DNA from 2 places in the Streptomyces roseochromogenus subsp. oscitans DS 12.976 genome. Region 2 is predicted to be linked to the other one. Evidence: riboswitches for the same ligand, from Rfam matches in the RefSeq annotation. Region 2 holds a riboswitch; the other holds the start of a gene.
What was found. A riboswitch is a leader RNA that binds a small molecule or an ion and turns the genes downstream of it on or off. The one in region 2 is predicted to bind magnesium.
Positions count from the first base shown of each region.

Region 1 (15,548 bases), 1.3 Mb from region 2:
CAACAGCGGCAGCAGCCGCCGGGCGCCGACCGTGGCGGGCTCTTCCCGGGCGGGTCCCTCGATCTCGCCGTCCGCTCCGGTCAGCACCAGGCTCATCACCCGGCCGTTCTCCGCGAAGAGGAACCGCTGTTCGGTGAGTGTGTCCAGGCGTTGCCGCAGATCGTCCGGTCCCTCCGGCCAGTCCCGGGCCAGCTGCTCGGGCTTGGCCGGCGAGGACAGTCGACGCAGCAGCCGGCCGGTCACCGAGTCGACCGGGTGCGTCCGGAGAGTCCCGGAACGGGAGTCACGGACCGTGAGCCGGCCGTCGTCATCGGCGACCAGCCGCAGCTCGCGACGGGCCGCTCCGTCCTCCTCGTACCAGGCTGCACGCCACTGGGTGACCAGCCCGCTCAACTCGTCGTGCCACTCGACCGCGTCGAGCATGTACGGCGCCAGGTTCTGGTCGGCGAAGAAGTACGCGAGATCGGCCAGCACTGACTCGTCGAAGGGATACGTGAGGGAGTAATAGTCCACTGGCTTCAGGACGAGCCCGTACTGGTCGCTCCGCTTGAAGTAGGGACTGAAGCGGTCGAAGCGCACCATGTACACGCCGTGCGGCGGCACCAGGTGGACGAAGTCGCGGAGTTCCTCGGCGTACTTGCGGTAGACCGTCGGGTCCTCGCCGGGGAAGCCGATCAGCAGGTTCCACTCGGGCTTGATCCCGAACTCCTCACAGTTCTTGAGGAACTGCAGGTTCTGGAACGCGGTCGTGCCCTTGCCCATCAGTCTGAGCGTCGAGGAGGACAACGCCTCGATGCCGGGCTGGACGACGGTGACGCCCGCGTCCGTCATGGCGCGCAGGTCCTGACGGCTCAGGGGGAGCTTGACCTCGTAGAAGATCTCGGCCCCCGGCGGCGGGTCGAGTCGAGGGAATACCTCACGCGAGTAATTGCGTGGCATGACATTGTCCGTGCAGAAGAGCGAGGTGTAGGTGGGCGCGAAGCCGAATAGCCACTCGAACTGCTGGACTGCCAGGTCCGGAGCCATGGCCCGAAAGGCCATGCTTTCGCCGTTCAGCCCGCAGAATGTGCAGTGCGAACGCTGTCCCCACCAGCAGCCGCGGGACGTCTCGAAGAACAGCATGGGTTTGCTGGTACCCGTGCGCCGCAGTTCCGGATGGCTCTCCAGCGCCTCGAAGAAACTGTCGTAGTCGGGCAGGAAGAAGTCGTCGATATCGCGTTCCGCACCGATGGCCTTGCGGAAGCGCAGGTCTCGGCAGTTCCGCTCGGAAACGATTCCCGGAATGGCATCGGCGCGCTCCAGATCCTCGTCGAGGACACACCGCAGGAACTCGCCGAAGGTGTTCAGCGCGGGCCCGGAGAAGACGAAGTCGACGGCCGGCACATGCTCGGCGACCACCGAGCCCATGGGCGCCTCGCAGTTCGCCCCACCGAGCACGACGAGCGTCTGCGGGCTGCGCTCCTTGATCAGCCGCGCCAGGGCGATACTCGGCACATGCTGGGCGAACATCGAACTGAACCCCACGATGTCGGCCTCGTCAAGCCGGTAGCGGTCAATCAGTTCCCCGCAGAACTCCCACAGTCCGTCCCGCGCCGACAGGATCTGCTCACGGAAGTCGGCCCACCGGGCACCCCGGTAGTAGCGCTGAAAGTACTCGGCGGCAGTGTCGGCCTCGCCGGGAAAGGCGATGTGCCGGAACAGCCAGTCCCCGATCCCTGTGTCCACATGATCGTGACTCACGGAGAGGGCCTCGTAAAGACGTGTCCCGAAGAACTCGGCCATGTCCTGGTTGAGGTAGCACACGTGCGCTCGCGCCCGGTCGTCGAACTCCCGGTGAACGAGAGTCGATAACTGTCCCAGGGCGAATGACGGACGATTCCAGTCGGCGAATGGCATGTTCACTAAAGCGACATGCAACAACTGCGGCCTCCCCGTTGCGGCCTCCCCGTGATCATTCGTTCTGAGTCTAGTGCGCCATGGCTTGAGTCGGCAGAGATGTTCAGGCCAACGGGGATTCCGACGGGCGCGGGGTGAGGTCCGGATGGACTCGGGTTCTTTTCCGGCTGCCGCACAGGTGCGTTCGCAGTGGTCCGACGTGTGTTCGCCGAAGATTTCGCGGGCGTGGCGGCCGGTCCTCATGCCGGATGACGCGGTCGGGGCGGGGTGAGGATCCGGCCATGTGGGACAAGCGATTGCGCCAGTGGATGGGAGGCCCGACCGCTGGACGTACGCCTCGTCACCGCGTCCAGTGGACGATGTTGCGGAAGCGGGCCTCTTGAAGCAGGGAGTGCAGGACCTCGGTAGTCGACCGTCGGAGCGGTGGGCCTCCTGCGGGCCGCGTACGCCGACAAAGCCCAGGGTCCCGTGGTGCGCGTTCGCCAAAGGGTCCGACTTCTCCGTCCTGAGAAGCTCAACCGGCCCTGAGGGCTCAACCGGAACGGCGATGGCCAAACGTGGCACGGGCAGTCTCTGCGAGTCCCGACTTGTGCCGTCACAGTCCCGTGATCCAGCAGCGAACCCGCATGTCTGAGGCGATGATGGACTGGGGGTCCCTTGGGCTCCGGCGAGTTGCCCCTTGAGATTCCGGGAACCCGTCGGCTTCCGGGATCCGGCGGCTACAACGCCGCGCTGATCGCCCGGTCACCGGCCCCACCGGGCGGGTCGTCATCGGCGACATCGGCCCGCATGTCGTACGCCGGACCCACCGGTTCACCACGGAGGTCGGCAGCGGAAGTGTCACCGTCTTCCAGGGCGACGCAGCCTGCGGCGCGCCCGCCCAGCTCGCCCCCCGGGCGGATTCGACGCAAGCGTAATCGCCTACAACTCCTGGGACATCGGCCCGGCTTGGCGCGAACAGCTCGCCGAGGCGTATGCCTGGTCCTGCCGTTGGAGATCGGCGGCCACACGCGGGCCATCGCCTTCGAACGGGGCGGTGACGCCTTGCACGCCCAGAAGTTCACGCACTGCGGGTTCGTCCGCGACCAGGGGCAGGACGTCCGCACCACGCCGGTCCTCGACCTCCTCGGTGGTGAGCTTCAGCTCCGTTTCGACAACGGCGACGCCGCCCGCACGGAGGGGTTGGAGGAGGCGTTCCAGCCATCCTCGGCGACGCCTCGCTGGCCTACCTCCTCCACGTCCAGACCCGGCACGGTGACAGCCAAGCCGACAAGGAATGGGAGTGGGTCGTCCACGCCTTCGGCGAGCAGGGCCCGCAGCTCGCCGAGCAACTGGCGGCCACAGTGAGGGCCTTGGGCGGTGCTCGGCCCCTGGGTCAATCCGCGGTGGCTCAACAGCCTGGCCGCGGTCATCATCGCGGTGCTCCTTATCCTGTCCGGGATCCTCGTCGCGACCACTCTGCTTCCGTCGCTGAACACCACCCGGGTCACAGTGTGGCTCGCCGGGGTCCTGGTCGTCGGACTTCTGGCCGCCGGAGCATGGCTGCGCATCGTCCGCGCCCGTCGGCCACCGACCGCGCCCCGGGCCCCGGAGGTGCCCCGCGCCGGACGCGAGAGCTGGCGCATGCCGCCCCTCGCCCTGCTGGAACCGGTCGTATGGTCGCCCGGCCTGAAACTCGGAATGAGCCTGCTGCGCGGCTACCTCGTCATCGCCGCACTGTTGCTGCTGGTCCAGGCGATCCAGCCCGGCTGAGCAGACGCACAGCAGTTGCGGCCGCCAAGGACTGCATGACGCCGCTGCCGACTATGACCGACATCACATCACGGCGGAGTCAAGGACCCCTCAAAAAGTTGCGGGATTGCGCAAGCATGGGTCTACACTCTTAAGGGTTTGAAAGAAGGCACCTCGTTCGGTGAGGCGTCTTCACGGACACAGGCCACTGACCCCACGACGTCGAGAGACGCCCAGGGTCAGGACACCTCTCCCCGGCCTAAGGGGTGAGGCCAAGTGGCTTCCCCGGTAAGGGGATTACGCCGTGGAGTGCCAAAGCTCTGACGAGTTGGGGTGTACCGGCCGCATTCTGCGGGCCGGTCCGCTCCCTGCCGAGTCGACGACGACGCGCACCGTACGCGTCCCCGGCCGGAAGGAGGCGAGAGACATGGACTGCAGTAGCAGTAGTCCGGGCCATAGTCGGCCCCACCCCCGCTTGTCCTCGCATTCTTCCGGCACGCGGTAACCACCTTCCCTGCGCGGATTTTCTCCGCGTCCTGCGCCCCCGCACGGCCATGCGCCGTGACGGGCCGCCGTCCTGCGCGCCCGCGCAGGGGGGATGACGGCCACGTGCCCCCAATACCTCCCCCACTGGGGGGATTTGGGAGGTACCTCATGACCAACACCACCATCGACACCACCGCCGGCGCACCCCGCGCGGCGGTCCTGGACGACGCCCACATCGGTGACATCCAGGGCGCGCTCGGCACCATCAAGCTCGACGACACCGCGCCCCGCACCGGCCTGTCGGCCAAGCTGAAGACGCTGCTGGCCATCGTCGGGCCCGGCCTGATCGTCATGGTCGGCGACAACGACGCCGGCGCCTTCGCCACCTACGGCCAGGCCGGCCAGAACTACGGCACCCACCTGCTGTGGACCCTCCTCCTGCTCGTCCCCGTCCTGTACGTCAACCAGGAGATGGTGCTGCGCCTGGGCGCCGTCACCGGCGTCGGCCACGCCCGCCTCATCCTGGAGCGGTTCGGCAAGTTCTGGGGCGCGTTCTCCGTCATCGACTTGTTCTTGCTCAACGCTCTCACCCTGGTGACGGAGTTCATCGGCATCACGCTGGCCACCGGCTACCTGGGCCTGCCCAAGGCCGCCTCCGTCGTGCTCGCCGCCGCGATCATCATCGCCTCGGCGTTCACCGGATCTTTCCGCCGCTTCGAGCGGGTCGCCATCGCCCTGTGCGCGGCCTCGCTGCTGCTGGTGCCGATCTACTTCATGGTCCACCCGCACGTCTCGCAGATGGCCCGCGACTTCGTCGTGCCGAACATGCCCGGCGGTACCGGCCAGCTGTCCACGGTGATGTTGCTGATCATCGGCATCGTCGGCACCACGGTCGCCCCCTGGCAGCTGTTCTTCCAGCAGTCCTACGTGATCGACAAGCGGATCACCCCGCGCTTCATGAAGTACGAGAAGGCCGACCTGTGGATCGGCATCGTCGTGGTCGTCATCGGGGCCGCGGCCATGATGGGCTTCACCGCCGCCGCGTTCGCCGGCACGCACGGCTTCGGGCAGTTCACCGACGCCGGTGACATCGCCACCGGCCTTCAAGCCAAGGCGGGGAGGCTCGCCGGGGTGCTGTTCGCGATCGCGCTGCTGGACGCCTCGATCATCGGCGCCTTCGCCGTCTCGCTGTCCACCGCCTACGCGATCGGCGACGTCTTCGGCATCCGGCACTCGCTCCACCGGGGCGTCAAGGGAGCCAAGGGCTTCTACGCCGTCTACGCCGGCCTGGTCGCCACCGCCGCCGCCATCGTGCTGATCCCCGGCTCCCCGCTGGGCCTGCTCACTGAGGGCGTCCAGACCCTCGCGGGTGTCCTGCTGCCCTCGGCCAGCGTATTCCTGCTCCTGCTGTGCAACGACAAGGCCGTGCTCGGCCCGTGGGTGAACGGCCCCAAGACCAACGCGTTCACCTCCGCCGTCGTCGGCGTGCTGGTCACCCTGTCGATCATCCTGACCGCCTCGGTGCTCTTCCCGGACATCTCCTCCGGGGCGATTCTCGACATCATGGCCGCCTGCGGCATCGTCGGCGTGCTGGCCGCCGGATACGCCTTCACCCGCCGCCGCACCGGCACCAAGGAAGACCCGATCGACCGCACCGGCCGCGACACCTGGCGCATGCCCGCACTGGCCACCCTGAGCAGGCCCACCATGTCCACCGCCCGCAAGATCGGCATGGGCGCCCTGCGCACCTACCTGCTCATCGCGATGATCCTCGTCGTCATCAAGATCGTCGAAGTGGCCCTCGGCCGCTGAGCCCACCGGCGTCCGGGGTGCTCACCTTCAGCGCCCCGGACGACCCGAAGACATCCACCGCCATCCACTGTCACGACTCGGACAGGAGGGCCACACCGTCGTGCTCGCCGCACTCGACCACGTCCAGCTCGCCGCCCCACCTGCCAGCGAGGAGACGCTGCGCGCCTTCTACACCGGCCCGCTCGGTATGACCGAAATCCCCAAACCGCCCGTGCTGGGTGCCCGCGGCGGCTGCTGGTTCGCCACCCCCGATGGCACCGTCCAGCTTCACCTGGGCATCGAAGACCCCTTCCGACCCGCGCAAAAGGCCCACCCCGGACTGCGCGTGACCGACATCGACGCCCTCGCCGGCCGTCTCGCCGCGCACGGCGCGCCGGTCGTGTGGGACGACCACCTGCCCGGCCACCGCCGCTTCTACAGCGCCGACCCGGTCGGCAACCGACTGGAGTTCCTCCAACCCCTCACCCTCACCTGATCCCGCCGGCAGCCAGCCCGTTACCGGCCCCTTGACCGTGAAGGAGGTGCCCCGTGCACACCCTGACCACCTTCGACTTCCTGATCCGGCTCGCCACCGGTGTGGCCTGCGGGGCCCTGATCGGCGTCGAGCGCCAGTGGCGGGCCCGGATGGCCGGGCTGCGCACCAACGCCCTGGTCGCCACCGGCGCCACCCTGTTCGTTCTCTACAGCGTCACTGTCGGCGACGCCGGCAGCCCCACCAGAGTCGCCTCCTACGTCGTGTCCGGGATCGGATTCCTGGGCGGCGGCGTGATCCTACGCGACGGCGCCGGAGTGCGCGGCCTGAACACCGCCGCCACCCTGTGGTGCTCGGCCGCCGCCGGGGTCCTGGCCGCTTCCGGCCGCCTCGAACTGGCCGTGCTCGGCACCCTCTCGGTCCTCGCCGTGCACCTGGTCCTGCGGCCGGCCGGACGGCTGCTGGACCGCGCACCGGCCTCGGGTTCAGACCCCGACTCCACCGCGCGGGCGACCGTGCACGTGGTGTGCGAGCGCCAGGTCGAGACCCATGTCCGGGCCCAGCTGCTGCAGGCCCTCACCGCTGGCGCGCTGGCCCCGACCGGGCTGCGGGCCCGCCGCGAGGACGAGGGCCAGGCCACCAGCCTGCGTGCCACCGTCGCCATCGGCGGTCAGGTGGCCCCGGCGCTGGAACAGGTCATCGCCCGTCTGTCGCTGGAACCGGGGGTGCGTGACCTGCACTGGCACCTGGAGGACGAGGAAACCGAGCACGACCGGCCCCGGGTGCTGGCCTGAACCCACACTGCGAGGGCGCATACGAATCCCGTAAGAGGACGGTCGGCCCAACGGCATGCGGCCCGTGCGCCGACCACGATGGAAGACGGAACAGGGGGAGACGGCGATGAGGCGCTTGCCCCACCCGCACACCGGCGAGGGCACCGCCGTGCTCGGTGTCCTGCTGCTGACGGCGCTGGAGATGACCGCGGTGGCCACCGCCCCGCGCGCCGACCGGCCGGTCGGCGCCGGTGCCCTGATCGGAGCCGCCACCGCGGCCTTCGTCGTGGTCGCGGCGGTCGTCCACCGCCATCGCCGGGCCCAGCGAGAGGCCAGGCGGCAGCTGACCGAGACGGCCGACGAGTCGTGGTTCACCACCCGCGCCATCACTTGGTTGGCACCATCACGCAGCGCAACTCCGGCATTCCCTAGCGCGAGCGAACCCGCTTCGGCGACTGGGCAGTGTCTCTTCGATCAGGTAGCCGACCGTCATCGTCATGCGTTCAACGCCCGCGCCGCCTAGCGGCTCACTCGTCTGGCCTGGGCCAGGAAGTTCGAGAGCCGCTCGGCGGGAGGGCCCGACGGACCACTGCCAGGCGGTCTGCTAAGGGCGGGCGTAGGGCCGGGTCATGATCTCCAGGTTGTGGCCGTCCGGATCGTCGAAGTAGGCGCCCCGACCGCCGAATAGACGGTTGATCTGGCCGGGTTCGGTGTGGCTGGGGTCGGCGTAGTACGTGACACCAACCGCCTCCAAGCGTGCGATCACGGCGTCGAACTGCTCGTCAGGTACGAGGAAGGCGTAGTGCTGCGACTGGATCGGCTCGTCGCGCTTCTCGTAGTAGTCGAGCGTCACGCCGTTGCCGAGGTCGACGGGCAGGAATGGCCCGAACGGGGCGCCGACCTCAAGACCCAGGATCGCGGCGAGGAACTCGGCAGACAGGTGTCGGTCGCTGGCGTAGACGGCGGTGTGGTTCAGCTGGACGGCGGCGGCCGGCAGCTCGGATGTGTGCGGGTACTGCCGGTCATAGGACATCAGTGGTGTGTCTCCGGTCTTGCGATCTGCTGGAATGGGGCGCCGCGCGGGGGCGCCGGGAGCAAAGACGCGGAGAAGGGGGGCGGGCCTCTTGCCCGCCTCGCGCTCACGCCGAGGCCGGGAACCTCACTCGTGCATGGCCCATGGCCGACCCGGCAGTCACCCGACTGACCTTAGTGATCAGCGCGGGCTGAGGCAACGCCGTTTCTTGGCTGTGCGACGGTCGAAACCAGGAGGCCGCCCTCCACGTGATCCTCCCGGAACGGGCACCAGCGCACATGCGCGCGTGTGAACTGATCTTTGTGCGGCCCCTTTTGAGGGACCGCGCAGTGCTGGCGGCGGATTCTTGGGGGCCCGGCGACGTGCTGGTGTGCACGGATGGACGTCGAGTTGACGTTGATGTTCCAGTCGATGTCGCCTGCGGCGTCAGCGACGGTCTGAACGTGCTGGAGTCAGGCCACCGGCCACACCGTTTGTTGCTCTTGGGTGGCAGCCGGCTCCAGCAGGGGGTCCAAGCTCCATCCGCGCCGCGGGGACGGGCTCCGGTGCGGGGCCCGGATGTCCGGGGCAACCCTCCGGAAGGTGAATACGGGAGATGGATGAGCCCCCGTCAGCCGATAGCTGTTTGAACGGTTTTCATTGCCAGTCACCTGAAGGCCCCGGCTGCGCCGCTCTAGTCTCCTACCGCCTGATCAGAAAGGACCTGATCAGTGGACAACCTCCCGCTCTCCGCACACACAGGAGGTCCACCGTGTCCTTGCTGTCCCGCATCAAGCGCTCGCGCCGGGCGCTCTCCCTCGTCACCGCCCTCCCCGCCGCCCTGGTCGGGGTGTGGGTCGCCGCCCCGGCCGCTCAGGCCGCCGCTCTTCCCGCCCCCGACCACGTGATCGTGGTGGTGTTCGAGAACCACTCCTACGAGCAGGTCATCGGCAGCTCCAGCGCCCCGTACCTCAACAACACCCTGGTGGCCGGTGGCGGCAACCTCACCCAGTCGTACGCCATCACCCACCCCAGCCAGCCGAACTACCTGGACCTGTTCTCCGGCAACAACCAAGGCATCACCAACGACAACTGCTACACACCGCAGTTCAGCAGCGCCGCGAACCTCGGCTCCGAGCTCATCGCCGCCGGCAAGACGTGGGGCAGTTACAACGAGGGCCTGCCCTCCCAGGGCTCCACGGTGTGCACCAACTCCGCCACCAAGTACGCCCAGAAGCACAACCCGTGGTTCGCCTTCAGCAACGTCCCGCTGAACACGGCGTACACCTTCACGCAGTTCCCGACGGACTACACGACCCTGCCCAAGGTCTCGTTCGTCGTCCCGAACCTGTGCGACGACATGCACGACTGCTCCATCACGACGGGCGACAACTGGCTGAAGAACAACCTAGGCGCCTACGCCACCTGGGCCCAGACGCACAACAGCATCCTGGCCGTCACCTTCGACGAGGACGACAGCTCGCACGGCAACCACATCGCCACCGTGTTCTACGGTGCGCACGTCGCGCCGGGCAGCTCCACCTCGACGCACTACAACCACTACGACACGCTGCGCACCCTTGAGGACCTGGCCGGTCTGACCACCCACGCCGGGGCCGCGGCCAACGCCTCCGACATCACCGGCATCTGGAACTGACCTCGGGGCGGGCTTCATACAAGGCCGACCCGCAGCGGTGAAACAGCATCGAGGCCGCCGCCTCCCACGAGGCGGCGGTCCTGCCGTACCCGGTGGCCGACTGCCCGGAGGCCGCCCATGGCCTGGTGTGCTACGGCCAGTACAGGCGAGCGCGGGCTACGACACAGCGGCCGGACGGCGTCAACCGTATGGGCCCGCCCACCGTCTCGGGGTCCTCGTCGGAATCGGCCTCCACCGCCTCGCCCTCGCCCGCCTGCCCTTGCCGCGACCTGCACTGGCGGTGGCTGGCTGGGGCACGGAGACCTGGCCGCGGGCAAAACCATCGCAGCGACGCTCGGGGCATGGCTGATCCTTGAGGACGAAGCCGCCGTCTCGATGACGTCGCACCGCTCTCACACCTTGGCACCGAAAGGCGGCACGCCCCTGGTTCGGTTCAACGGCCGGCCGGACATGGGCTACGCGGCCGGCGCACTGGTCGCCGCCTCCCCGCCGACAGCCTCGGCCGCAACGGCCACCGTCGTCGCCACCGTCCTCCTCATCGCCGAGCCCCAGCCGTTCCACGGCGTGGAGCTGGTGCGGGTAGGGGTAAGGGGATATTGGGGAAGTCGGAACCGAGCAGGATGCGGTCGCCAAGTGCGGTGAGCCGTGGCAGGGCCTGCCGGGGGAACGGCATGAATCTTTCGGCGAGGTCGAGGAACTCCTCGTACTCGGTCATGCCCATCGGGGGTACGGCGGGCGAAGTCGGCGGCCCACCCGTTCAGCCACCTGGTCATGCCGGGCTTGTGGGGTAGAGCATCGCGGTGAAGGCCCGGACCCCGAACTGCCGGAGCAGAGCCGCCCGCTCCGCCTCCTGCTAACGGTAGGTGATCGGCCACTGCAACCCACCGATCAGCGGCCCGTTGGCGTCGAAATAATCCCAGACCTTGTGCAGGACGGACCTCACCTGCTTCCTCGCCCCAAGCGATGCGGGTGGAACTCAACTGGTGCCGCCTCTCTCGAACGACCTGCAGGTGTCACAAGGCCGGGAATTGCTGGATGAGTTCATCGTCGCCGCAGCGCGCAGCCGCACCGACACCCTGTGAGCTGCCTCACCCAGCGGTGCCCGCTCCGCGCATGAACTGCCTTTACAGCGCCCCTCCTGCCCGTCCGACGCCGCTTGTTGGCCGGATACGTCAGCAATCTGTCATTGCAGCCAGTACGTCGTTCAATACAGGCTGTGACCGTGTTGGAGCGACGTGTTGTTGTGGTGGTGTACGCGGGTGCGATGGCCCTGGACATCACCGGACCGATTGAAGTGTTCGATACCGCGAACCGGCTCCTGGGCCCCTCGGGCACCCCTTACCGGACCGACTTCGTCTCCGCCGACGCACCACTGGTGCGCATGAGTTCGGGGGTGGTGATGGAGGCCGCGCCACTGGAGGCGGGGCGAGGCCCGATCGACACGCTCCTCGTGCCGGGCGGATGGAGTCTCAACGACGCACTCGGGGACCAGTCGCTCGTGTCCTGGATCAGCCGGGCGGCGGCCCGGTCACGCAGAGTCGCCTCCGTATGCGGCGGATCCTTCCTGCTGGCCGAGGCGGGCCTCCTCGACGGCAGACGCGCCACCACGCACTGGGCGTACAGCGAGGCGATGGCGTGCCGATATCCGCAGGTGACGGTGGACGCCGAGCCGATCTTCGTCTGGGACGGCCCCTTCGTGACCGCCGCGGGCGTATCGACCGGCATCGACATGGCGCTGGCTCTGGTGGAGGCCGACCACGGATCGGCGCTCGCTCTGGAGACGGCACGGTTTCTGGTGCTGTTCCTCAAACGGCACGGAGGACAGTCCCAGTACAGCGCCGTCCTCGACGCCCAGTTGGCCGACCATCCGCCGATCCGGGCAGCACAGGAGTGGATTCTGAAAAACCTGGACAACCCGCTGCCCGTGGCCGAGATCGCGCGGCAGGCCAACATGAGTCAGCGCAACTTCGCCCGGGTCTTCCGGCGTGAGGTGGGCGTGACACCCGGCCAGTACGTCGAGCGGACGCGTATCGCCCGCGCACGCGAGCTGCTGGAAACCACAGACCTGACGATCGGCCAGATAGCAGGCCGCTGCGGATTCGCAGCCACCGAGACGTTCTTCCGCTCCTTCGGACGAACCCTGGGTCTCACCCCCAAGGAATACCGGCACCGCTTTCAGGTGATCTCGCCGGCCGGCCTCATCGACAGGCATCACGAGAGGGAGGGGAGCACCGCATGACCACCACGACTTCGGAATTACGCACGGCGGAAACGGTACGCCTGGTCGACTATCTGGCCGGGGAACTCGCCAGAGCCGGCGTCACCCATGTGTTCGGCGTCGGCGGCGCGAACATCGAGGACGTGTATGACGCGGTGCACCGCGGCGGCGCCGTCCGCGGCGTCGTCGCCAAACACGAGTTCTCCGCCGTCACCATGGCCGATGGATACGCCCGAACCACCAGGCGCCTCGGCGTCGTTGCCGCGACCTCGGGCGGTGGGGCGATGAATCTCGTACCGGGTCTGGCGGAGGCGTACGCCTCCCGGGTGCCCGTACTGGCCCTGGTGGGCCAGCCTCCGACCGGCCAGGCGGGGCACGGGGCGTTCCAGGACTCCAGCGGCAAGGCAGGCTCCTTGGACGCACGGGAGGTCTTCGCACCCGTCTCCCGGTTCTGCGCCCGGGTCGATGACGCGGACTCACTCACGGAATTGCTGCCCCGGGCAGTCTCGGCGGCACAGGCCGATCCACGCGGGCCGGCCGTGCTGTTGCTGCCCAAGGACGTGCAGCAGGCGCGCATCCAGGTGCCCGCCCGCGACACGGCCCCGGCACCGGGCGGCCTCGCGACGGCGTCCGCGGCACGGCTCGACACAGCTGCCGTCAGCACCGTGTCGGGCGCCCTTCGCCGGGCCGGCCGTGTCCTCGTCATCGCCGGTGAGGATGTCGCCGCCGCCGACGCGCGTGAGGATCTGGCCGAACTGGCCCGGTGCCTCGGGGCGTGGGTGGCGGTCACCCCGGACGCCAAGGACGTCTTCGACAACCGTGATCCCCGGTTCGCGGGTGTGGCCGGGGTGATGGGCCACGCCAACGTCGAGGACTGTCTGCGACGGGCCGACCTGTGCCTGCTGGTCGGTACCCGGCTGCCGCTCCTGGCACGCGGCGGCCTCGACCAGGCCCTCGCCGGCACCGAAGTCGTGTCCCTCGGCCCCGAACCACCGTTCGTGGCAGCCACCGCCCTGGGTGGGAACCTACGGGACGCGCTGCGCGCGGTGACCCTCCGGCTTCCGTCGCACCCACGCCCCTGCCCGCCGCACGCCGGCCCCCTTCCCGCACCCATGCCGGGTCCGCTCTTCCAGACCCGGGAGCGAACCGTCCCCCACGCCCAGGCGGTCGCCGCGGTGGAGGCGGCACTTCCCCAGGACGCACACGTCTTCGTGGACGCCGGCAACGCAGGTGCCAGCGCGATCCATCTCCTGCCGGCGCCGCGCCACGGCCGCTTCGTGGTGGCGGTCGGCATGGGCGGCATGGGCTACACCTTCGGCGCCGGCATCGGCGCCGCGCTCGCCACCGGCCGACGCACCTACGTCCTCGCCGGCGACGGTGCCTTCTTCATGCACGGGATGGAAGTGCACACCGCCGTGGAGTACGACGCACCCGTGACCTTCGTGGTCTTCAACAACAACGCCCACGGCATGTGCGCGCTGCGGGAGGAGTTCCTCCAGGGCGGCGTCCGCAGCGACGACCTGTTCGCCCGGAGCGATCTCGCCGCCGGAGTGGCCGCCGCCTTCCCGTCCCTGGAGGCCACGGGAGCGGCCGACGCGGCACAACTGCGCACGGCACTGCTGCGCGGCAACGCGGGCAGGGGCCCGTCGTTCGTCGCCGTGGCCTGTGACCCACGGGAGATCCCTCCGTTCCTTCCCTTCCAGTCCTTCACCGAAGCCACGAACAGCAAGGAGGGTTCAGATGAGCGAGGAGTCGTCCACGTTGGCTGACATCCCCGGTCTGGTCCGGATCGAGAACGCCGGCAAGGAGGAGCTGACCGCCCACTGCATGGAGCTCACCCACGCGGTCTACCCCCACCATCAGGTCTACGGGCAGTACTGCACCATCCACGAGTACGTCGACTGCCCCGCGGAGCAGGCCTACGACTACCTGCGCCAAGGACACCATCTGGAGGAATGGACCTGCAGCCTGCGGGACTTCGCGCCCACCGGCACACCGGGGCTGTGGGTCGGTCACGACCGGCTGGAGGACGACACCCGGATCTACTGCAAGGTGCTCGCGAACCCCGAGGCCATGACCGTCGACTACCACTGCTCCTGGGACCAGGGCGAGAAGCTGTGGATGATCTACCTGATGCGGGTCGTTCCGGCCCGGCTGGTACTCGACAAGCCCGGTTCGGTGATCACCTGGACCAACTGCCGGCACCCCTACTACGACGACAACCCGCATCCCGACCTGGCTCCCCGCCCGGACCGGCCCTGGGTGGGCGACTACTGGGACCTGTTCTACGCGGGGCACACCGTGGAGATGCACAACCTCAAGGCCATCCTGGAACACCGCCACCGGGGCGGCCTGCCGGGCAGTCCGGCTCCGGCGAGGGCGGTGGCGCAGTGACCACGGTCAGCCTCACCGACGTCGCGAGCTACCTGCCCGGCGAGCCGGTTCCCGCGGAGTTCTACACGGACTTCCCCGGAGCCGAGGACAAGCTCCGCAACCACCCCATGTTCAAGGTCCCGCCGTTACGGCACCACGTGGCCAGGGACGAGACCAACGCGGACATGGTCGAGCGCGCCGTACAGCCCCTGATCGAACGGCACGGCGCAGCGGAGATCCGAGGCGTCGACGTGCTGTTGGTGCACAGCCAGTTGCCGGATCTGCCGTTCGTGGGTGCCGGGACCGAGGTGGCGCGTCGGCTGGGCCTGAACCCGGAGTGGCTCGTCGACGTGGCCAACGCGGGCTGCGCGTCCTTCGTGTACATGTTGAAGCTGGCCCGGCAGATCCTCACGTCCACCGATGCGAAAACCGCGCTGATATGCAACGCACAAAGCGCCGCCGGGCAATGGTTCACCCAGTCCGAGGTACGCAAACTCGCCCAGGCGGCGATCCCGGGCGACGGGTGCGGTGTGGGGTACGTGACGACGTCGACGCAGTCGCCAGTCCTCGACGTGGAGACCCGGCACATCGGCGAGTACGCCGGCGACATGACCGTGGCGGTCGACGACGGTCGCAAGTACTGGGAGCCGGGCGAGTCCCAGCTGCGGATCGGGTTCACCGACGCCAGTGTCGCCAAGGTCCTGGCGCGCGGGAACCGCCTCGTCCCCGAGGTGATCACGGACCTGTGCCGGCGGCTCGGCGTGGCGAGCACCGACATCGACGTCCTCATCACCAACCAGCCCAACCGCACCTTCCTGCGGAACTGGCGGGAGGCGCTGCAACTGCCGGCCGAACGGCACCTGAACACCTTCGACGCATACGGGAATCTGTTCGGGGCGGCGATCCCGATCACCTTGGACCGCGCGATCAGCTCCGGGCAGGTGGAGGACGGCGACCTGATGGTGCTCGGGGGATTCGCCCACGCAGGTGACTTCGCGGGTGCCGTCGCCGTTCGCTGGCACGGCGGCGCTCGGCCACCGCACCCGCGTAGTGGTGCTGTGCAATCCGCACGACCTCACCGGAAGCCTCGTCACCGTTGACGCACTGTCGGCGTTCCT
Region 1 covers NZ_CM002285.1:287,897-303,444, forward strand. The annotation lists gene M878_RS51830 (RiPP maturation radical SAM C-methyltransferase) at 1-1,902, opposite strand, end outside; gene M878_RS92035 (hypothetical protein) at 3,256-3,648, shown strand; M-box (ykoK) riboswitch at 3,794-3,967, shown strand; gene M878_RS51840 (NRAMP family divalent metal transporter) at 4,282-5,925, shown strand; gene M878_RS51845 (VOC family protein) at 6,026-6,400, shown strand; gene M878_RS51850 (MgtC/SapB family protein) at 6,454-7,191, shown strand; gene M878_RS51855 (hypothetical protein) at 7,298-7,693, shown strand; gene M878_RS51860 (VOC family protein) at 7,775-8,203, opposite strand; gene M878_RS51865 (alkaline phosphatase family protein) at 8,955-9,839, shown strand; partial or broken gene M878_RS99350 (hypothetical protein) at 10,374-10,773, opposite strand; gene M878_RS51875 (GlxA family transcriptional regulator) at 10,999-12,078, shown strand; gene M878_RS51880 (thiamine pyrophosphate-binding protein) at 12,075-13,826, shown strand; gene M878_RS51885 (hypothetical protein) at 13,798-14,451, shown strand; gene M878_RS51890 (3-oxoacyl-ACP synthase III family protein) at 14,448-15,530, shown strand.
Region 1: linked by a shared signal. The riboswitch ahead of M878_RS51840 (NRAMP family divalent metal transporter) and the one ahead of M878_RS57020 (magnesium transporter MgtE N-terminal domain-containing protein) in region 2 are both predicted to bind magnesium.

Region 2 (15,548 bases):
AGGAGTCCCCCGAGGCGCAGCCCGGCTTCGACGACACCACCTGGCAGGTGGCCGACAAGACCACCACCCACAGCACCACACAGCCAGGCAGCCTGCCCGTGCTGTTCGCCGACGACTACGGCTTCCACACCGGCAGCACCTGGTACCGCGGCAGGTTCACCGGAACCGGCAAGGAGACCGGCATCACCCTGGCCACGCAGAGCGGCGGCCGGGCCGCAGCCTCCTCGGTCTGGCTCAACGGCACCTTCCTCGGCAGCTCCACCGCCGATGGCCGGAAGACCTACGACTTCCCGGCCGGAGCGGTCAAGGCCGGCCGCGACAACGTGATATCCGTGCTGACGGTCAACATGGGCCACGAGGAGGACTACAACGAGTCCAACGGCAACAAGGCCGCCCGCGGCCTGACCGGCGCCCTCCTCGACGGCAACCCGCTGAACACCCTCACCTGGCGGCTGCAGGGCGTCCGCGGCGGCGAGACCCCCGTCGACACCGTTCGCGGCCCGCTGGCCACCGGCGGCCTGTACGGTGAACGGGCCGGCTGGATGCTGCCCGGTTACCCCACCGGCAACTGGACCCCGGCCACCCTCCCCGCCACCGACACCACCCCCGGCGTCTCCTGGTACACCACCGACGTCGCCCTCGACCTGCCCGAGGGACAGGACACCTCGCTCGGCCTGACCCTCACCGACGACCCGTCCCGCAGGTACCGCGCCGAGATCTACGTCAACGGCTGGGACATGGGCAACTACGTCAACTACCTCGGCCCGCAGCACAGCTTCCCCGTCCCCGACGGCATCCTGAACCCGAGTGGGAACAACCGAATAGCCATCGCTGTATGGAACCTGGACGGCTCCACCGGCGGCCTCGGCAAGGTCGCGCTGACCAACTACGGAAGCTACGCATCCTCACTGAGGGTCGCCCAGAACAACAGCCCCCGCTACGACCGGACGCGGTACGCCATGCCCTCCGCGCCGGGTGCGCGCCTCACCCTGAACGCGCCCGGGTCGGCCGGCGCCGGACAGCACTTCACCGCCACCGCGACCTTCCAGGTGCCCGCAGGCGCACCCACAGCCTCCGGCGTGACGGCACACCTCGCCGCACCCGACGGCTGGACGGTCTCCCCGAAGCCCACGCCCACCGCGGCTCAGCGGATCGCGCCCGGCACCTCCGTGACCTTCAGCTGGGACGTCACCACCCCCGCCGACGTGGCGAAGACCAACGCACTGAAAGCCACCGCCGCGTTCGTCCAGCGCCACCGCTCCTCCACCGCCACCGACGAACGGATCGTCGCCGCCATCCCGCCCCCGCCGCCCGCCGGGGCTGACCAGATCAGCGACCTGCCGTTCCTGTCAGCCACCAACGGCTGGGGCCCGGTCGAACGTGACCAGAGCGTCGGCGGCACCGCGGCGAACGACGGCACACCGCTCAAACTCGGCGGGACCGTCTACGCCAAGGGCCTGGGCACCAACTCGCCCAGTGATGTCATGGTCTACCTCGCCGGACGGTGCAGCAGGTTCACCGCCACCGTGGGCGTCGACAACGGCGACCCCGGCACCGGCACCTTCTCCGTCCTCCTCGACGGCAAGGCCCTCACCACCACCCCCGTCCTCAACGGCAAGTCGGCGCCCCTCACCATCGACGTCCCCGTCACCGGCGGGCAGGTCCTCGACCTGTCCGTGGGGGACGGCGGCGACGGCAACGGCAACGACCACGGCGACTGGGCGAACCCCGTGCTGACCTGCACATGACCTCGGAATGAAGTGGTGCGCCGGATGCGGCCAGGCAACCGGCGCACCGCCGAGTCGCTCTCGCTACGCGTGGAATTCGCCACAATTTACTCCCTTAAACAGAGATGAATGCATAAAAGTAGGTCTTTAAAGCCGGTGGCACTCCTCCGGTAACCAGCTCCAGAGATTCAACGACCAGCGGCATGGGAGAAGCGTTTGACCACGGTACGTAAGCGACGCACCGGGCTGATGGCCACGGCCGGCGTACTCGGCGCCGTACTCGCACTCACGGCCCTCGGCGGTACCAGCAACGCTGCCACCAGCGGCAACGGCACCGGGAATGTCCCGAAATCGCAGGCGCGGGCAGATCAGGCGGGTGCCCAGGACGCTTCCGACGCACGAATAAAGATCACGCCCGGGCAAGGTGCCTACAGCGTCAGGGTCGACGACCTCGTCAAAGTCACCGTCAGTGACGGCAAGCTCACCAAGGTGACCATGACCGCCGTCGCGACCGGTACCGAGATTCCGGGCACCCTGTCCGCGGACGGCACTTCCTGGAAGCCGAACGGCCGGCTGGAGCGGGCCACCAGGTATCAGGTCGCCGCGGAGGCCGAGGACGCCAAGGGCCGCTCCGTCACCGGGAACGCCACGATCACCACGGTCTCCCCGGCCAACGACTTCATCGGGCACCTCTCCCCCGAGGACGGCTCGACCGTCGGTGTGGGCATGCCGGTGACGGTCAGCTTCGACAAGGCGATCAGCGACAAGGCCGCCGTGCAGTCGAAGATCCAGGTCAGCTCCAGCAGCGGCCAGCGGGTCGTCGGCCACTGGTTCAACGGCGACCGCCTGGACTTCCGCCCCAAGGGCTACTGGAAGCCCGGCTCCACCGTCACCGTCACGCTCAGCCTCCACGGCATCCAGAAGACGGTCACATTCAAGATCGGCCGGAGCCAGATCAGCACCGTCGACGCCAAGACGAAGCAGATGACCGTCGTACGGGACGGCAAGACGATCAAGACCATCCCGATCTCGTCCGGCAGCCCCGAGCACCCGACGTACAACGGTCAGATGGTCATCTCCGAGAAGTTCAGGCAGATCCATATGAACGGTGCGAGCGTCGGCCTCAGGAAGAAGGACGGCAAGCCCGCATACGACATCAACGACGTACCGCACGCCATGCGCCTGACCGACTCGGGCACGTTCATCCACGGCAACTACTGGGGTGCCGACTCGATCTTCGGCAAGGTCAACACCAGCCACGGCTGCGTGGGCCTGAAGGACGTGGAGGGCGGCGGCGACGGCAATCAGCCCGCCGCGTGGTTCTTCGACAACTCGATGATCGGTGACGTCGTGATCGTCAAGAATTCCGAGGACAAGACCGCGTTGGCCCCGGACAACGGCCTCAGCGACTGGAACATGCCGTGGAGCGAGTGGGTCTCGGGCGGCGCCACCAGCTGACGCTCCGTCACTGAGGACGACGACAGACGTCGGCTCAGGACACAGACCGCTGCGCACGCGGGCACTGGCCGGAGGGGATGCCAGGCCCGTGCGCACCTGTTCGCAAACGCCGTTTCCTCAGCCCCCTCCGACCAGTACCCTGTTCGCCACTGTGCGTGAGGATCTGCCGATGCTACGCGGGGGAACAGGGCGGATGAGTGTCCGGGAATTGAAGCCTGAGGGCCGGCAGCCGGTGCGGGCCGAGGACGAGGACGAGCAGCGGCGGCTGTCGGTGTTCCACCTCGTCGGCCTGGCGGCTGGGGGGATGATCGGTTCTGGCTGGCTGCTGGGCGCGGACGACGCGTTCCGCCGGGCCGGCTCGGACGCCTACCTGGCCTGGGTGTTCGGCGGCCTGCTCATGCTGCTCATCGCCGCGGTCATGGTCGAGTTGGGCACCGTCGCCCCCAAGACCGGCGGGTTGATATTCCTGCCGCTGCAGAGCAGCGGGGCGCTGGTGGCGACGGTGGTCGCGGCCGGCCTGTGGATCTTCTACGCGATCAACCTCTCCAGTGAGGCCGTCGCGATGACGAGGGGCCTGTCCTGGAAGGTCCACGGGCTCCTGGACTCGTCCCAGGCGCTCACCCTCAAAGGCTGGGGCTACGCGCTGGTATTCATGGCGGCGATCTCCGCGGTGAACCTGGTGGCCCCACGGATCTTCTTCAGGATCAACTCCTGGCTGACGGTGGTGAAGGTCATCGTCCCTGTCCTGACCGTCGCGCTGCTGATCGCGGCCGGCTTCGGCCCCCACAGTCCCCACGCGAGTGGCGGCGGCACCGGAAAGGGCGCCGGCGCCGCCTTGGCAGCGGTCGTCGGCAGTGGCGTGATCTTCGCCTACGTCGGCTTCCAAGGACCGCTGGACTTCGCCGGGAACATCAAGCGGTGGGGACGGGGAATCGGCGAGGCGGCCCGGCTCCGTAGGGCGGTCTTCGGGACGATCGCCGGGGCGATGGTCCTGTACATATCGCTTCAGGTCGTCTTCACGAAGTATCAGGCGTCCTACTGGAGTCCGGCCGGCATCGAACCGTCGCCCTATGCCCAGTTCGCCTTCGCCCTCTCCCTGTGGTGGCTCGGGTGGCTGCTCAGGCTCGGCGCCGTGATCTCACCCATGGGCGCGGGACTCGTCTTCGCCCATGCGCTCACCCGCGAGGTGGCGGCGCTCAGCCGGGCCCATCTCACGCACCGCGGGCTGCAAACCGCCCGCAAGGCCTCCCTCAAGCGGCGGTACGACGTGTACTGGCTGGTCCTGGTCGTCGACTTCTTCGTCGCGAGCATCGCGTTACTGGCGGTCGGCGGCAGCTGGAGCTCTCTCGTCGCGATCACCGGAGTCCTGACACTGGTCGTCTACGCCGTCCCCGGCGTCGTCCTCGTGTCGCTCCGCGACCACCTGACCGGCTGGTCCCGCCTGCGGCGCGGCGCCCGCGAGGTCCTGGCGCGGACCGGTTTCGCCCTGATCGCACTGATCCTCTACGGGGCGGGCTGGGCTCCCTTGTGGCGGGGCATGGCGACCCTCGCGGTGGGCTGCGCCCTGCTGATGTGCCTGCCGATCCTCGCCCGGTGGCTGCCCGCCTTCGGCCGGATGTACGACGCCAAGGTGCACGTGACCCTGTTCCGGCACTGGCGCACCAGCCCCGCCGCCCAGGCCGCGCTCTGGCTGATCGGTCATTTCGCGGTGCTGACGCTGCTGACACTGCTGGGCGATTCCTCGGTCAGAGTCCTCCCGAAGCTCCTCGGGGGCTTCCTGGCCGTCGCTGCGGCGCTCGCGGCCTTCGAGGGCCTGGTCGACGCGTCCAGACGGCACATGACCGAAGTGGCGCCCATGCTGCCGACTCCGGGCACCGGCCGCCCCGCCGCGGCCGCTAACGCAGCGAACGAATGACCTCCGTGGCCTCCGCCTCGTATCCCCTGCCGCGCAGCTCCTCGACCGCCTCCTCCCGGCGGTGCGTGTCGGACCAGCGGCCCACCGTGGCACGGAGCAGGAAATACCTGTCCTCTTCCGTCATCGTGCTGGCGCGCAGCCGGTCGACGACGAGCGCCACGCCTTGAGGGGTGACACGCTGCTCGTTCTCCAGGCACCGTTCGAGCAGGTCCCAGCCGTCGCGGGGCAGCTCTGCGCCGTACAGGCAGGCGGCGATCTCGGCGATGACCGCACCCGAACCCCGGGGCACCGCGACGGGGTCGGAGGGGTCCGCCAGTTCCTTGCAGGCCAGATCGACGGCCTCGGCACGGCCGTGGCTCCGCAGCCCTCTGACGTACTCGACGAAAAGCCCGGCGTCGGCGCCCTGTTCGAGGACGCGCGCGGCCAGTCTCTGGGCGATCGTCTGCGCCACACGATTGCGGTCCCTCGGCCGCTCGATCCTGACCAGCAGACCGGCCATATCGGTTCCGGAGCGGTCGTCGGTGTGCGCCGCGGCGGCGATACGCAGCAGCCTCCTGCATTCCGGCTGCGCGTTGAAATTGCCCAGCACCGTGTCCAGGTAGTCGAGTTCCACCGGTGAGCGGGGCCCGGCCGCTCTCGCCGTCCCCCTGGCCACGATGTCGGCGAGCAGCTCCTTGGTCGTCCTGGTGAGCGCCTCTGAGCGGTGCCAGGCGATGACGATCTCCGCCAGGTGCTCCACGTTGTCGCGCGACGCGGCGTGCTCGCGGATCAGCATGCACTTCTCGGAGGAGCCCTGCCTGGCCAACTGGCCGCAGATTTCCGCGATGTCATGCTGGGACAGCCGTTTGCCGACATGCTCCACGAGAGTGTCCGGGCTGTCGGTCCGGGTAGCGATCAGATGGGCGACGATCCGTCTTGTCTCGGGTACGCGATCCGGAATCCGCAACTGCGCGTCGACCCAGTCCTCCAGGATCCGCTCGGAGGGACTGAGCTGGTGGAGCGCGCCGGCGAGATCCTGGAACTCCCTGGGAATGGTGTACGAGGCCAGCAATGGCACGTGCACGTGCTCGGTGATCGCGACGAGGGTCTGACGGAGGAGTTCGGCGGCCTCTTCCCCGCACTTCTCATCACGCAGTGCGATGTAGAGGAGTGCCTTGTCCAGATTGGTCCGCCCCGAACTCGGTGTGGTGAACACGCGCAGCGTCTTGTCCACCAGCTCGCTCTTTCCAGCGCCACGGCACTCCCGGACGAAGACGGCGACGTCGAGCACCGTCCGCTGGCAAGCGATGTCATGGATGACGCCGTCTGTCAGCCGTGGATACCGGCCCTCACTCGCACGCTCGGCATCCCATTGCCGGATGGCGAGTTCCGCGGCATGAATGATGTTCCGGCTCAGGGCCGCCGTGGCCACCATGTTGACGGCGTCCCGGTAGTCGAAGCTCACCGCGCACTCGATGAGCCGGTCGATGGTGCTGAGCATGGCGAACGCGTGCAGGGCCCTGATCGCATTGGCGGGCCGCGGCCTCTCGCTGCTCTCGGTGACGGGCCGCTCGCCCTCCCGCATGGCCTGCATGCGCTCCTTGAAGGCGGCGACCGAGCACTTGGTCACCCATTCATAGCCGAAGCTCCACGACTCCGTCGCGCCGTCACCCCCGGAACGTCTGGCCACGCCGGAGCCCGCGGCCTTCTGGCTCCCCGTCATACGCGCAGTGCCTTCTCCACCTGGTTCCAGTAACGGGCAAAGGCATGGGGCGAGTTGAACGCCTGGTTGGCCCTGACGTCGATGTGCCGCGCGAGATGCCGGCTGGCCTCGTCCGGCCTGGAGCTGAGCAGAGCGACCACGTCTCCGGTCTTCCGCTCGTCCTTCAGCAGTTCATCGAGTCGGGAGTCCCGGTCCATCATCAACGTCTTGACCCAGTCCGCGGGTTCGACCGGGAGCTGCGGGACCGGGTCGCGCTTCTTGAGCTCCATCTGGTTGGTGAAGAGCGGGGTGCCGTCACGGGCGTCGTTCAGCGACATCCTCGGTACCTGGTGCTGGGCGCCTGTGCAGTTCTCCATCTCCTTCTTCACCGCCTCCCGCAGGAGGCCGATGGTGAGCTGGTGATTGTGGTCTTTCGTGCCATCCTGCAGTATGCGCAGCAGATGCCCGCTGAACGGTGTGCACTTCGAGAAATTCCCCGGCAGGGCTGAGCAACCGTCAGCAGACGCGAAATTGGCATTCTTGACGGCCGTGAACACACAGGTTCCCTCGTCCAGCGCGCCCAGGACTCCGGGAAGGACGGGTTCCTCCCCCAGCTGAGGCAGCAGGTTCGAGTAACAGCAGTCGGCGATCAGGACCTTCAGCCTCGCCCTGGCCTTGCGCATGACGCGGTAGACGTACCAGCTGGAAAGCCAGGTCCATGGCTTGTCCCGGTAGGACGAGCCCACGGAGAAGTGGACCTGCGCGCCGGGAACGTCACTCCAGTACTGACCGTGGCCGACATACACCACCAGGAAGATGTCGTCGGGCCCCGTCTCGTCCGCGGCCTCCTGCAACGCCCTCATCACGGCGTCAGCCGTCTGGACCTCGTCCTCGGTCAGGACGCGGCAGCAGTCGGTACCCCACATCTCGTCGCCCGCGAACACCTCACCGTACATACGCGCGCTCTCGCCGATCGGCGGATGGCTGTCGATCCCCGAATCGACGGCGTACCTCGCCGGTCCTATCACCACCGCACGGGACACCATCTCAGCCGTCCAGCCCTTCCACCGTCGGCTCCGCTGCGGAGTCGGGAACGGACTCGGTGCCGACCGAGGTCTCGGGCGGATCCAGCCGCTCACCGCGCCAGCGCTCGACAACCCGCTTCACGGCGTCCACCGCGGCCGACACGGTCATCTCGGTCGCCTTGCCGACCGCGGCCACGAGGACGATCTCGACGATGCCGCCGGTCAGCACCCTGCCCTCGTCGACGGCCCGCGAGCGCCACGACAGACCGGTCTCCGCCGCCAGCTCGTCAAGCATCCGGTCCTGATCCTCCAGACCGGTCAGCCCCTTGACGGACACCGAGATCCTCGTAGCCATGCCAACGCCCCCGCCTCGAGCTCAGGTCTGCAACCAGGACGCCGACCCCGATTCCGCAGTCCTCGTGTCAACGCCCATACCAGCGTACTCACTTGGGCAAGCCGCCCTGGGCTGATCAGCCTGCCTCAGCCCCGGCCCGCCTACCACGCGTCGGGGCTGAACGGAGAATCCGGTTGCCTGGGCTGCTGTCCGTCCACAGACTCGCGATCATGACGTCCACAGCACGCGCCCTGGTCCTCGAACACTTCCGCTGGATCGACGGTCACGCTGACGTATGGCAGATCTTCCGTGACTCCGCGGCACCCGCTGGGGGCTGCGCCAGGAACTGCGCTTGCAGCGGGCGACGGTGAGTCCTGGGGAACGGGTCTTGCCGGTCGACGACTGGATCGAGACGGGTAGCCAGGCGGCTGCCGTGCGGTCGATGGTCGAGGAGTGCGGCGGCCACTGGGCCGGCTGCGCCGTCGTCGTCGACCAGAGCACCCCGGCTCTCGGCACGGGGCTGGGCGTCCGCGGTATCGTCACCGCTGCCGAACTCCCGGCTTGGAATGGGCGGTCCCAGCACGTGTCCGCCGGCGGGTAGGCCGGTTGATCGGATGTGTCTACTTGGTCTGCGCGTCCGGCGAGCGAAGCGGGTCGGTCATGACGCACGGCGGAGGGTGCGATGGCGGCGGGCCGACCGGCGGGGGGGGCCGAACCTGGCGCGGATGCGGTCCATGGCCCTTTCGGCAACGAGCCGGGGCTCCCCCGCACGCACACGACCCCCTCGTCACCAAGAAACTCTGCGGAGCCGCTCAGCAGGCCCGCAGACGACCCGCCCGCACTTTCCAGCGACAGGAACGCCCCACCCGGCGAAGGGCCGGCGGGCCTACTTCCTGCGAGGGCGCATCCCGCGTTCAGGCGAGCCCGAACCAGCTCAGGATCGTCTGGACGAGCAGGATGGTGGACATGGCGGCGACGCCGATGACCACGGCTGTGGCCGCGAGGCGGTAGCGCGGGCTGTTCGCGGCCTCGCCGAGGACGGAGCGGCGGTTGGTCAGCACGAGGAGGTAGACGAGGACGACGGGGCTGATCAGGCCCTGCAGGACCTGGGTGCCGATCAGCAGCTGGATGACGTCGACCGGGGTCATCGCCACCGTGGCACCCAGCACGATCTGGGCGGTGAAGAGGCCCAGGAACAGCGGGGCGTCGCGGAAGCTGCGGGAGACGGAGCGCTCCACGCCCGCCGCCTCTCCCACGGCGTAGCTGGCGGAGAGGGGGACGACGGCGCCGGCCAGGGCGGAGGCGCCGATCAGACCGAGCGCGAAGAGGAGTTCGGCGTTCTGGCCTGCGACCGGCTTGAGGGCCTCGGCGGCCTGGGCGGCGGAGTCCAGTGGGCCGCTGCCTCCGATCGCGGAGGCCGTGGCGATGATGATCGTCAGGCTGATGACGCAGGCGAAGACGGCGCCGAGGATGGCGTCGGCGCGGATGAGCGGGTAGTCGTCGGGCTTGGCGCCTCGGTCGACGACGCCCGCGGCGGCGTAGAACTGCATGTACGGGCTGACCGTCGTACCGATCAACGCGACCGCGAGCAGGATGAAGCTCTTGCTGGGCTCGATGTGCGGGACGACGAGGTGGTGGCCGACGGCGCCCCAGTCCGGGTGGCCCAGAATCATGGCGACCGGGTACGCGAAGAACGCCAACGACATGATGAGGAAGATGCGTTCGGCCCAGTGGTAGGAGCCGAACAGCACCAGCGCCCACAGCAGGATCGCGGCCGGCGGGATGACCGCCCACTTGGGTACGCCGACGAGTTCGAAGGCGGCGCCGATGCCCGCGAACTCGGAGACGACCAGGCCGGTGTTGGCCAGCAGGAGGCAGAAGACGGCGAGCGCGGTCAGGCGCAGGCTGAACTGTTCCCGGATCAGGGCGCCGAGGCCCTTGCCGGTGTGGGCGCCGAGGCGTACGGCCATCTCCTGCACCATCACCAGGGCGACGGTGACCAGCACCATGAAGAACAGGGTGCCGTAGGTGAACTGGGAGCCCGCCGAGGCGTAGGTGGCGATGCCGGCGGCGTCGTTTCCGGCGTTCGCGGCGACCAGGCCGGGGCCGGCGATCGCCGCGATCATGGTGATGCGCCGCCAGCCGGTGCGGCGCGCGGGCGCGGGAGTCTCCGGAGCCGCGGTGGTGGCGGTATCGAGGTCGCGGGTCACTGCAGGAACCTCCGGAAGTGCATCCGCCCGCGTTCGGGCAGCATCGCGTCGAGCAGATCGTCGGCCAGGATCCGGCCGATCGGGCGGTCGGTGTCGTCGACCACCAGGAGTGAGGAGGCGCGGGCCGCGACCAGTTGGTCGGCGGCCTCTGCCAGGGACGTATCGGCCTGGACGGTGTCCGGTGGGCCGAATTGCGCCCGCCAGGCGACCAGGTCGGCGATCGGGGTCGTGTCCTCGGCCACCGCCAGGTCGAACAGCGCGATGTCGCACAACAGCCGGTCCTCGCCGTCCACGACGGCGACCGCGTCGATCTCGGTGCGGTGCTCGGCCTGTTCGGCCAGGCGCCCCCGCACCTCGGCGACGGTCTCGTCCCGGCGGGTGGTGATCAGTAGCGTGGTCATGGCGCCGCCCGCGGTGTCCTCCCGGTGGGCGAGGAGCCGCCGCAGTTCGGCTGCCCCGCCCTTCGGCATGCGTGCCAGCAGGGCCTCACGCTCCTCACGGGTGAGGTCGCGCAGGGCGTCCGTGGCCTCGTCGGGCTCCATCTCGTCGATCAGGCGGGCGGCGTGTTCCGGCTGGGCCTCGCGCAGCAGGTTCTCCAGCTCGGCCGGTTCCATCTCCTCCAGCGCGTCGGCGGCCTGCTCCGGCTCCAGCCAGCCCAGCAGCTGCTGGCGTTCGGTACGGCCGAGGTCTTCGAGAATGTCGGCGAGGTCGGCCGGGCGCAGCCGGTGCAGTGCCGCCCGGGAGGCGCGCAGCCGGACCTCCGGCGGGCCTTCGGTGGCCTGTTCGGCGAAGGGCGCTACGGCCTGCCAGTCCAGGACCCGCTCCGGCGTGGGGCGGGTCTGCCAGCGGCGCGGGCCGAGGCGGCGCAGCAGGGTGGGCAGCGAGACGTCCACCCCGACCAGCACCACTTGATCCACCAGGGGAGCAAGGTACAGGTCTGCGGCACGGGTGACCTGCACGCCGTCGACGTCGACGAGCTGGTGGTCGAGGACGTCCTTGGCCAGCAGGACCTCGCCGGGGCGGCGGGCGAAGTCACGTAGGTCGACCCGGGCGGTACGCAGCCGTACGTGTCCGGCGTTCACCTTGCCGAGGGCGTCGGCGGGCAGGAAGGTCCGGCGCCGGCCGATGCGCAGGATCAGCCCGGTGACCGGCGGGTAGGAGTCCACGCCGTAGAGCCGGGCGACGACGTCGACGACGCGGCCCACCTCCTCCCCCGACTGGTTGGTGACGGGGCCGCCGATCAGCCCGGCCAAGGAGACCAGCGAGGTGCGCACCGCCTTGGACGCGGTGGCGCGGCGCTCCAGATGGACCCGGCGGTCACGGAAGCGGGCCGAGGTGGACATGAGCAGAGTGTGAGCAGCCAAGGTGAACACCCCCTGGCCCCGGCATGGCGGGGCTACGGGCGGCCCACGGCAGCACGCTTCCTCCCCGGGCCGGCGGCGCAGGGCACGCCGAGCGTACGCCACCACACGGCCTGGCGGGTGGGCCGGTGAGCTTGGCGGGGCTCAGGGAAGAGAGGGCTGCTCCGGGCCGCGGAAGGACGGCGCGGACAACACGAAGAAGGGCCGACTATGGCCCGGACTACTGTCCATGTCGCCTCCTCCCGGTCACGGCCGCGCACGAGGTGTCACGGTCCTGCGGCACAGGGCAGCCCGAACCGGCCGGCGCTCCCCAACTCGTCAGAGCTTTGGCACTTCACGGCGTGATCCCCGGCGAATCCGCGGGGAAGCCACCTGGGGTCACCCCTGTGGGCCGGGGAGACCTTTCGTGATCCGGAGCGTCTCTCGACGCGTGGGATCAGTGGCCTGTGTCCGTGAAGACGCCTCACCGTACGAGGTGTCTGTTAGATCCGCGCCAAGAATACGCCCGCCCCGGGCTGCCCTCCCAACCCATGACCGGCCCTTGACCTGCGCACAACAGAACGGAGAACGAATCTGCCGTTTCCGTCTCCGTCTCCCCCGCCCCTGCCGCGAGGGCGCGGTCGCGGCGGACGCAGAACCAGAAGGACCAGGCGATCAGGACGACGGCCGTACCGAGCACGCACAGCTCCGGCCGGCCGTAGGCGACCGGCATCCCAGCGGCACCATGCGCCGGGCGGAGCCTGTCCCACGCCCCCAACTACATCCAGCACACCCAGATCTGCACCGGCTGGAACGAATCACCACTGATGACCCAGCACACCGACGACTACGCCGACCGCCCCCTCTCCGAGATCCTTTCCGATCCCGCCAACGGCAGTGCGTGGCTCTACCCCCTCCAGACCTGAGGGCCAGCACACAGGCACGCTGACGGCCCGGCCGAGTGCTTCGTGGCCGCCGCCGTCAGGGATCCGGCAGCGTTTCTTGGCGTCGATGTGCACCAGTTCGCCCGGCCGGGCACGTTCGAAGCGGCGGACCGGCTGGCCAGTGGCCCAGTCCTGGCCCGCCAGAGCGGGCAGGCAGGGGCCGTCTGCCGTCAGGTCGGAGGGCCCTGGAGATCAGTGACGGTCAACTGGGCCGGCGAATCGATGGAATGCAGGCGCCACAGTGACGGGATGCCGTCATCGGTCGAGCCAGGCTTTCTGCAATATGGCCCCAGTGCAGCAAACATTGGGGTCGGCTGCCACTGGCATGGGTGTGGGCTCCCCCTGAGGTCAGGCCGTGGCCTCGACCAGCCGCTTCATGCCGGGATGGTCGGTGACGCAGCCCACCAGGCCGAGCGCCCGGGCCAGCGCCAGGTCGCGCTCGTCGTTGACGGTCCAGGCCATCACGTCGATGCCGGCGGCGCCGCACTTCTCCACGATGGCCCGGTTCAGCTGGCGCAGCTCCACACTGACCAGGGTGGAACCGACCTTCTGAGCACGGCCGACGAAGGTGTCGCGGTGCGCGCTGGGGCCTGCCACCAGCACGGTGCGGGCCCGCGGCAGCAGGTTGTGGATCTCGATCAGCGCCACGTCGTGGAACGACAGCACCGATACCCGGTCCAGCAGGTCGCGGTCGGTGAGCACCTTGGCCAGCGACCGGGCGGCGGCCACGTCCTTTATCTCCGCCTGGATCGGCAGCGTCGGCCCGACGGCGTCCAGTACCTCCCCGAACGTGGGGATGCGCTCGCCGAGTCCGGCGTCGAGCTTCTTGAGCTTCCGCAGCTTCTGGTCGGCGATGGGACCGGAGCCGTCCGTCGTGCGGTCCAGGGTCTCGTCGTGCATGACGACCAGCTCGCCGTCCTTGCTCAGGTGCAGGTCCAGTTCGATGCCGTCCAGCCCCTCGCGTTCGGCCCGCAGGAAGGAGCGAAGGGTGTTCTCCGGCTCGGCGGCCATGACACCGCGGTGGCCGATGGTGAAGAAAGACACTCGATTGCCGTCCTTGGGTGTGGTGGTCCGGGGCAGCCGCACGAGCGCCATACCCCCGCCGGGCGGCGGGCGACCGCCGGTCGGAGCCCCCAAGCCTAACGGGCCCGTCCGGGCGCGCGCCCCGGCCCGCCTGGACCGCGCCGGAGCGCGCCCCAAGGCACAAACGTACCGACCAGGGTGCCCAGCCGTCCTGGGACGCAGGCCCGGCCTACGCCCCCTGGGCGGGCGGCTGCTTCGGCGGCGCCGGCGGCGTGGTCGGCGGCCTGCTCCCCGGCACCCTGCTCGCCAGCCTGCTCAGCGCGCCATCGGCCTTCGCCGGCGGAGGTAACGGCTTGGGGGGTGACATCGGTCTGCCGGCGGGCGGCGAATTCTCCGGCGCGGACTTCAGCGCCTCGGACCTCGCGGGCGGCTCCTGGGACTTCGGCTCCGACGGCGGTGGCGATTTCGGCGACGGCGACTGGTGACCTGACGCCTGGCAACACCGCAAGGAGAACTGGCCTCCCGGAGGCCATCGAGCCACCCCGAACCCCGGGCCGCCGCGGCCGGCCCACCCTTCCGGAGGCTCCGGTCGGCTGCCCTGGACCGGACCGTCCCAAGCCTGCAAGCCGCGCCGAACCCGTACCCTTCAGCGGCAGTTCAGTCGAGCCGACGCGCAAGCGGACGTGCCTGAGGTGCCGCGCTGACGGGCTGCCCTGCCAATGCCGCCCGCCTCGTGCCACCCCGGCGCCGCACATGTACTCGGGTCTCCCACAACATGGTGGCGATGGTCACCAGGGACAGCAGCAGGTAGAAGACGAAAAGCTTGTGCAGGTCGTCGAGGACGTACCAGACCGACGCGGTGGCACAGAACCAGAAAGCGACCAGTGAGCCGGCGCCGCCCTCCTTGCTGCGTGCCGCGCCGACCAGGCAACAGGCGGCCGTCAGCGCCAGCAGTGCGGCTATCCCGAGGTACGAGTGCGCCCACCCGTCATTGGCGCGCCGCAGTTCCGAGTTGACCGCCACGGCCTCCGCCACAGGCCCCCAGCCCACTGCGCACGACAGGCGTCCCGACCACGGCAGTGTCACCAGCCCCAACAGGCCTGCCGCGGTGGCAACCCAGCCGAAGTGGGCTGTGTCCACAACGTGACCACGTGCGCACAGCAGCGACAGCAGACACCCCAGCAGGGCCAAGGCGCTGTCGACCGTGGGGCGCAGCGCGAACCTGTGGTGAAGCGCGGTTCGAGTGCCGGATCGTGTCGTCGGAGGGAACGGGGCGGGAGCCTGGGCCGTCGGCATGGCGGACTGGGCCAGGACGCCGGCGAGGGCGTCACCCATCTGCCGCGCGTCAGCGAATCGTTCCTTCGGATCCTTTCTCAGAGCACACTGAATCACCGCCTCCACCGCCGACGGCACGTGCGAGCGAAGCCGGGAGACCGGCTCGGGTTCGGCGAACAGGTGCTGATGCATGACGGCGAACGGCGATTCACCGCGGAACGGCGGCTGCCCGGTCAGAAGTTCGTGCAGCAGACACCCCATGGCGTACAGATCGGCCCGGTGGTCGATCTCCGCCCCGCTGATCTGCTCGGGCGAGAGGTAAGCGGGGGTGCCTATGGCGGCGCCGCTGCCGGTGATGCGGGTGGCCGTCTCGGTGAAGGCTTTGGCGATGCCGAAGTCGAGGACCTTCACGGTGCCGGGGCCGGTGCGCATGATGTTCGAGGGCTTGATGTCCCTGTGCACGATTCCGTGTTCGTGACTGTGCTGCAGCGCGTCCAGCACGGCACATGCCGTTTCGATCGCCTCGGCGACGGGCAGTGGGCCATCGCGCAGGACCTCGGCGAGTGTCGAGCCCGATACGTATTCCATCACCAGATATGGCCGTGGGCCGTCGGGG
Region 2 covers NZ_CM002285.1:1,567,366-1,582,913, forward strand. The annotation lists gene M878_RS56985 (beta-galactosidase) at 1-1,748, shown strand, start outside; gene M878_RS56990 (L,D-transpeptidase) at 1,977-3,185, shown strand; gene M878_RS56995 (APC family permease) at 3,379-5,100, shown strand; gene M878_RS57000 (hypothetical protein) at 5,081-6,802, opposite strand; gene M878_RS57005 (caspase family protein) at 6,799-7,812, opposite strand; gene M878_RS57010 (hypothetical protein) at 7,829-8,161, opposite strand; gene M878_RS98835 (type I phosphoribosyltransferase) at 8,529-8,741, shown strand; gene M878_RS57015 (NRAMP family divalent metal transporter) at 9,055-10,350, opposite strand; gene M878_RS57020 (magnesium transporter MgtE N-terminal domain-containing protein) at 10,347-11,693, opposite strand; M-box (ykoK) riboswitch at 12,014-12,193, opposite strand; partial or broken gene M878_RS96150 (IS481 family transposase) at 12,641-12,787, opposite strand; gene M878_RS57025 (glycerophosphodiester phosphodiesterase) at 12,983-13,678, opposite strand; gene M878_RS57030 (hypothetical protein) at 13,930-14,142, shown strand; gene M878_RS92140 (protein kinase domain-containing protein) at 14,315-15,548, opposite strand, start outside.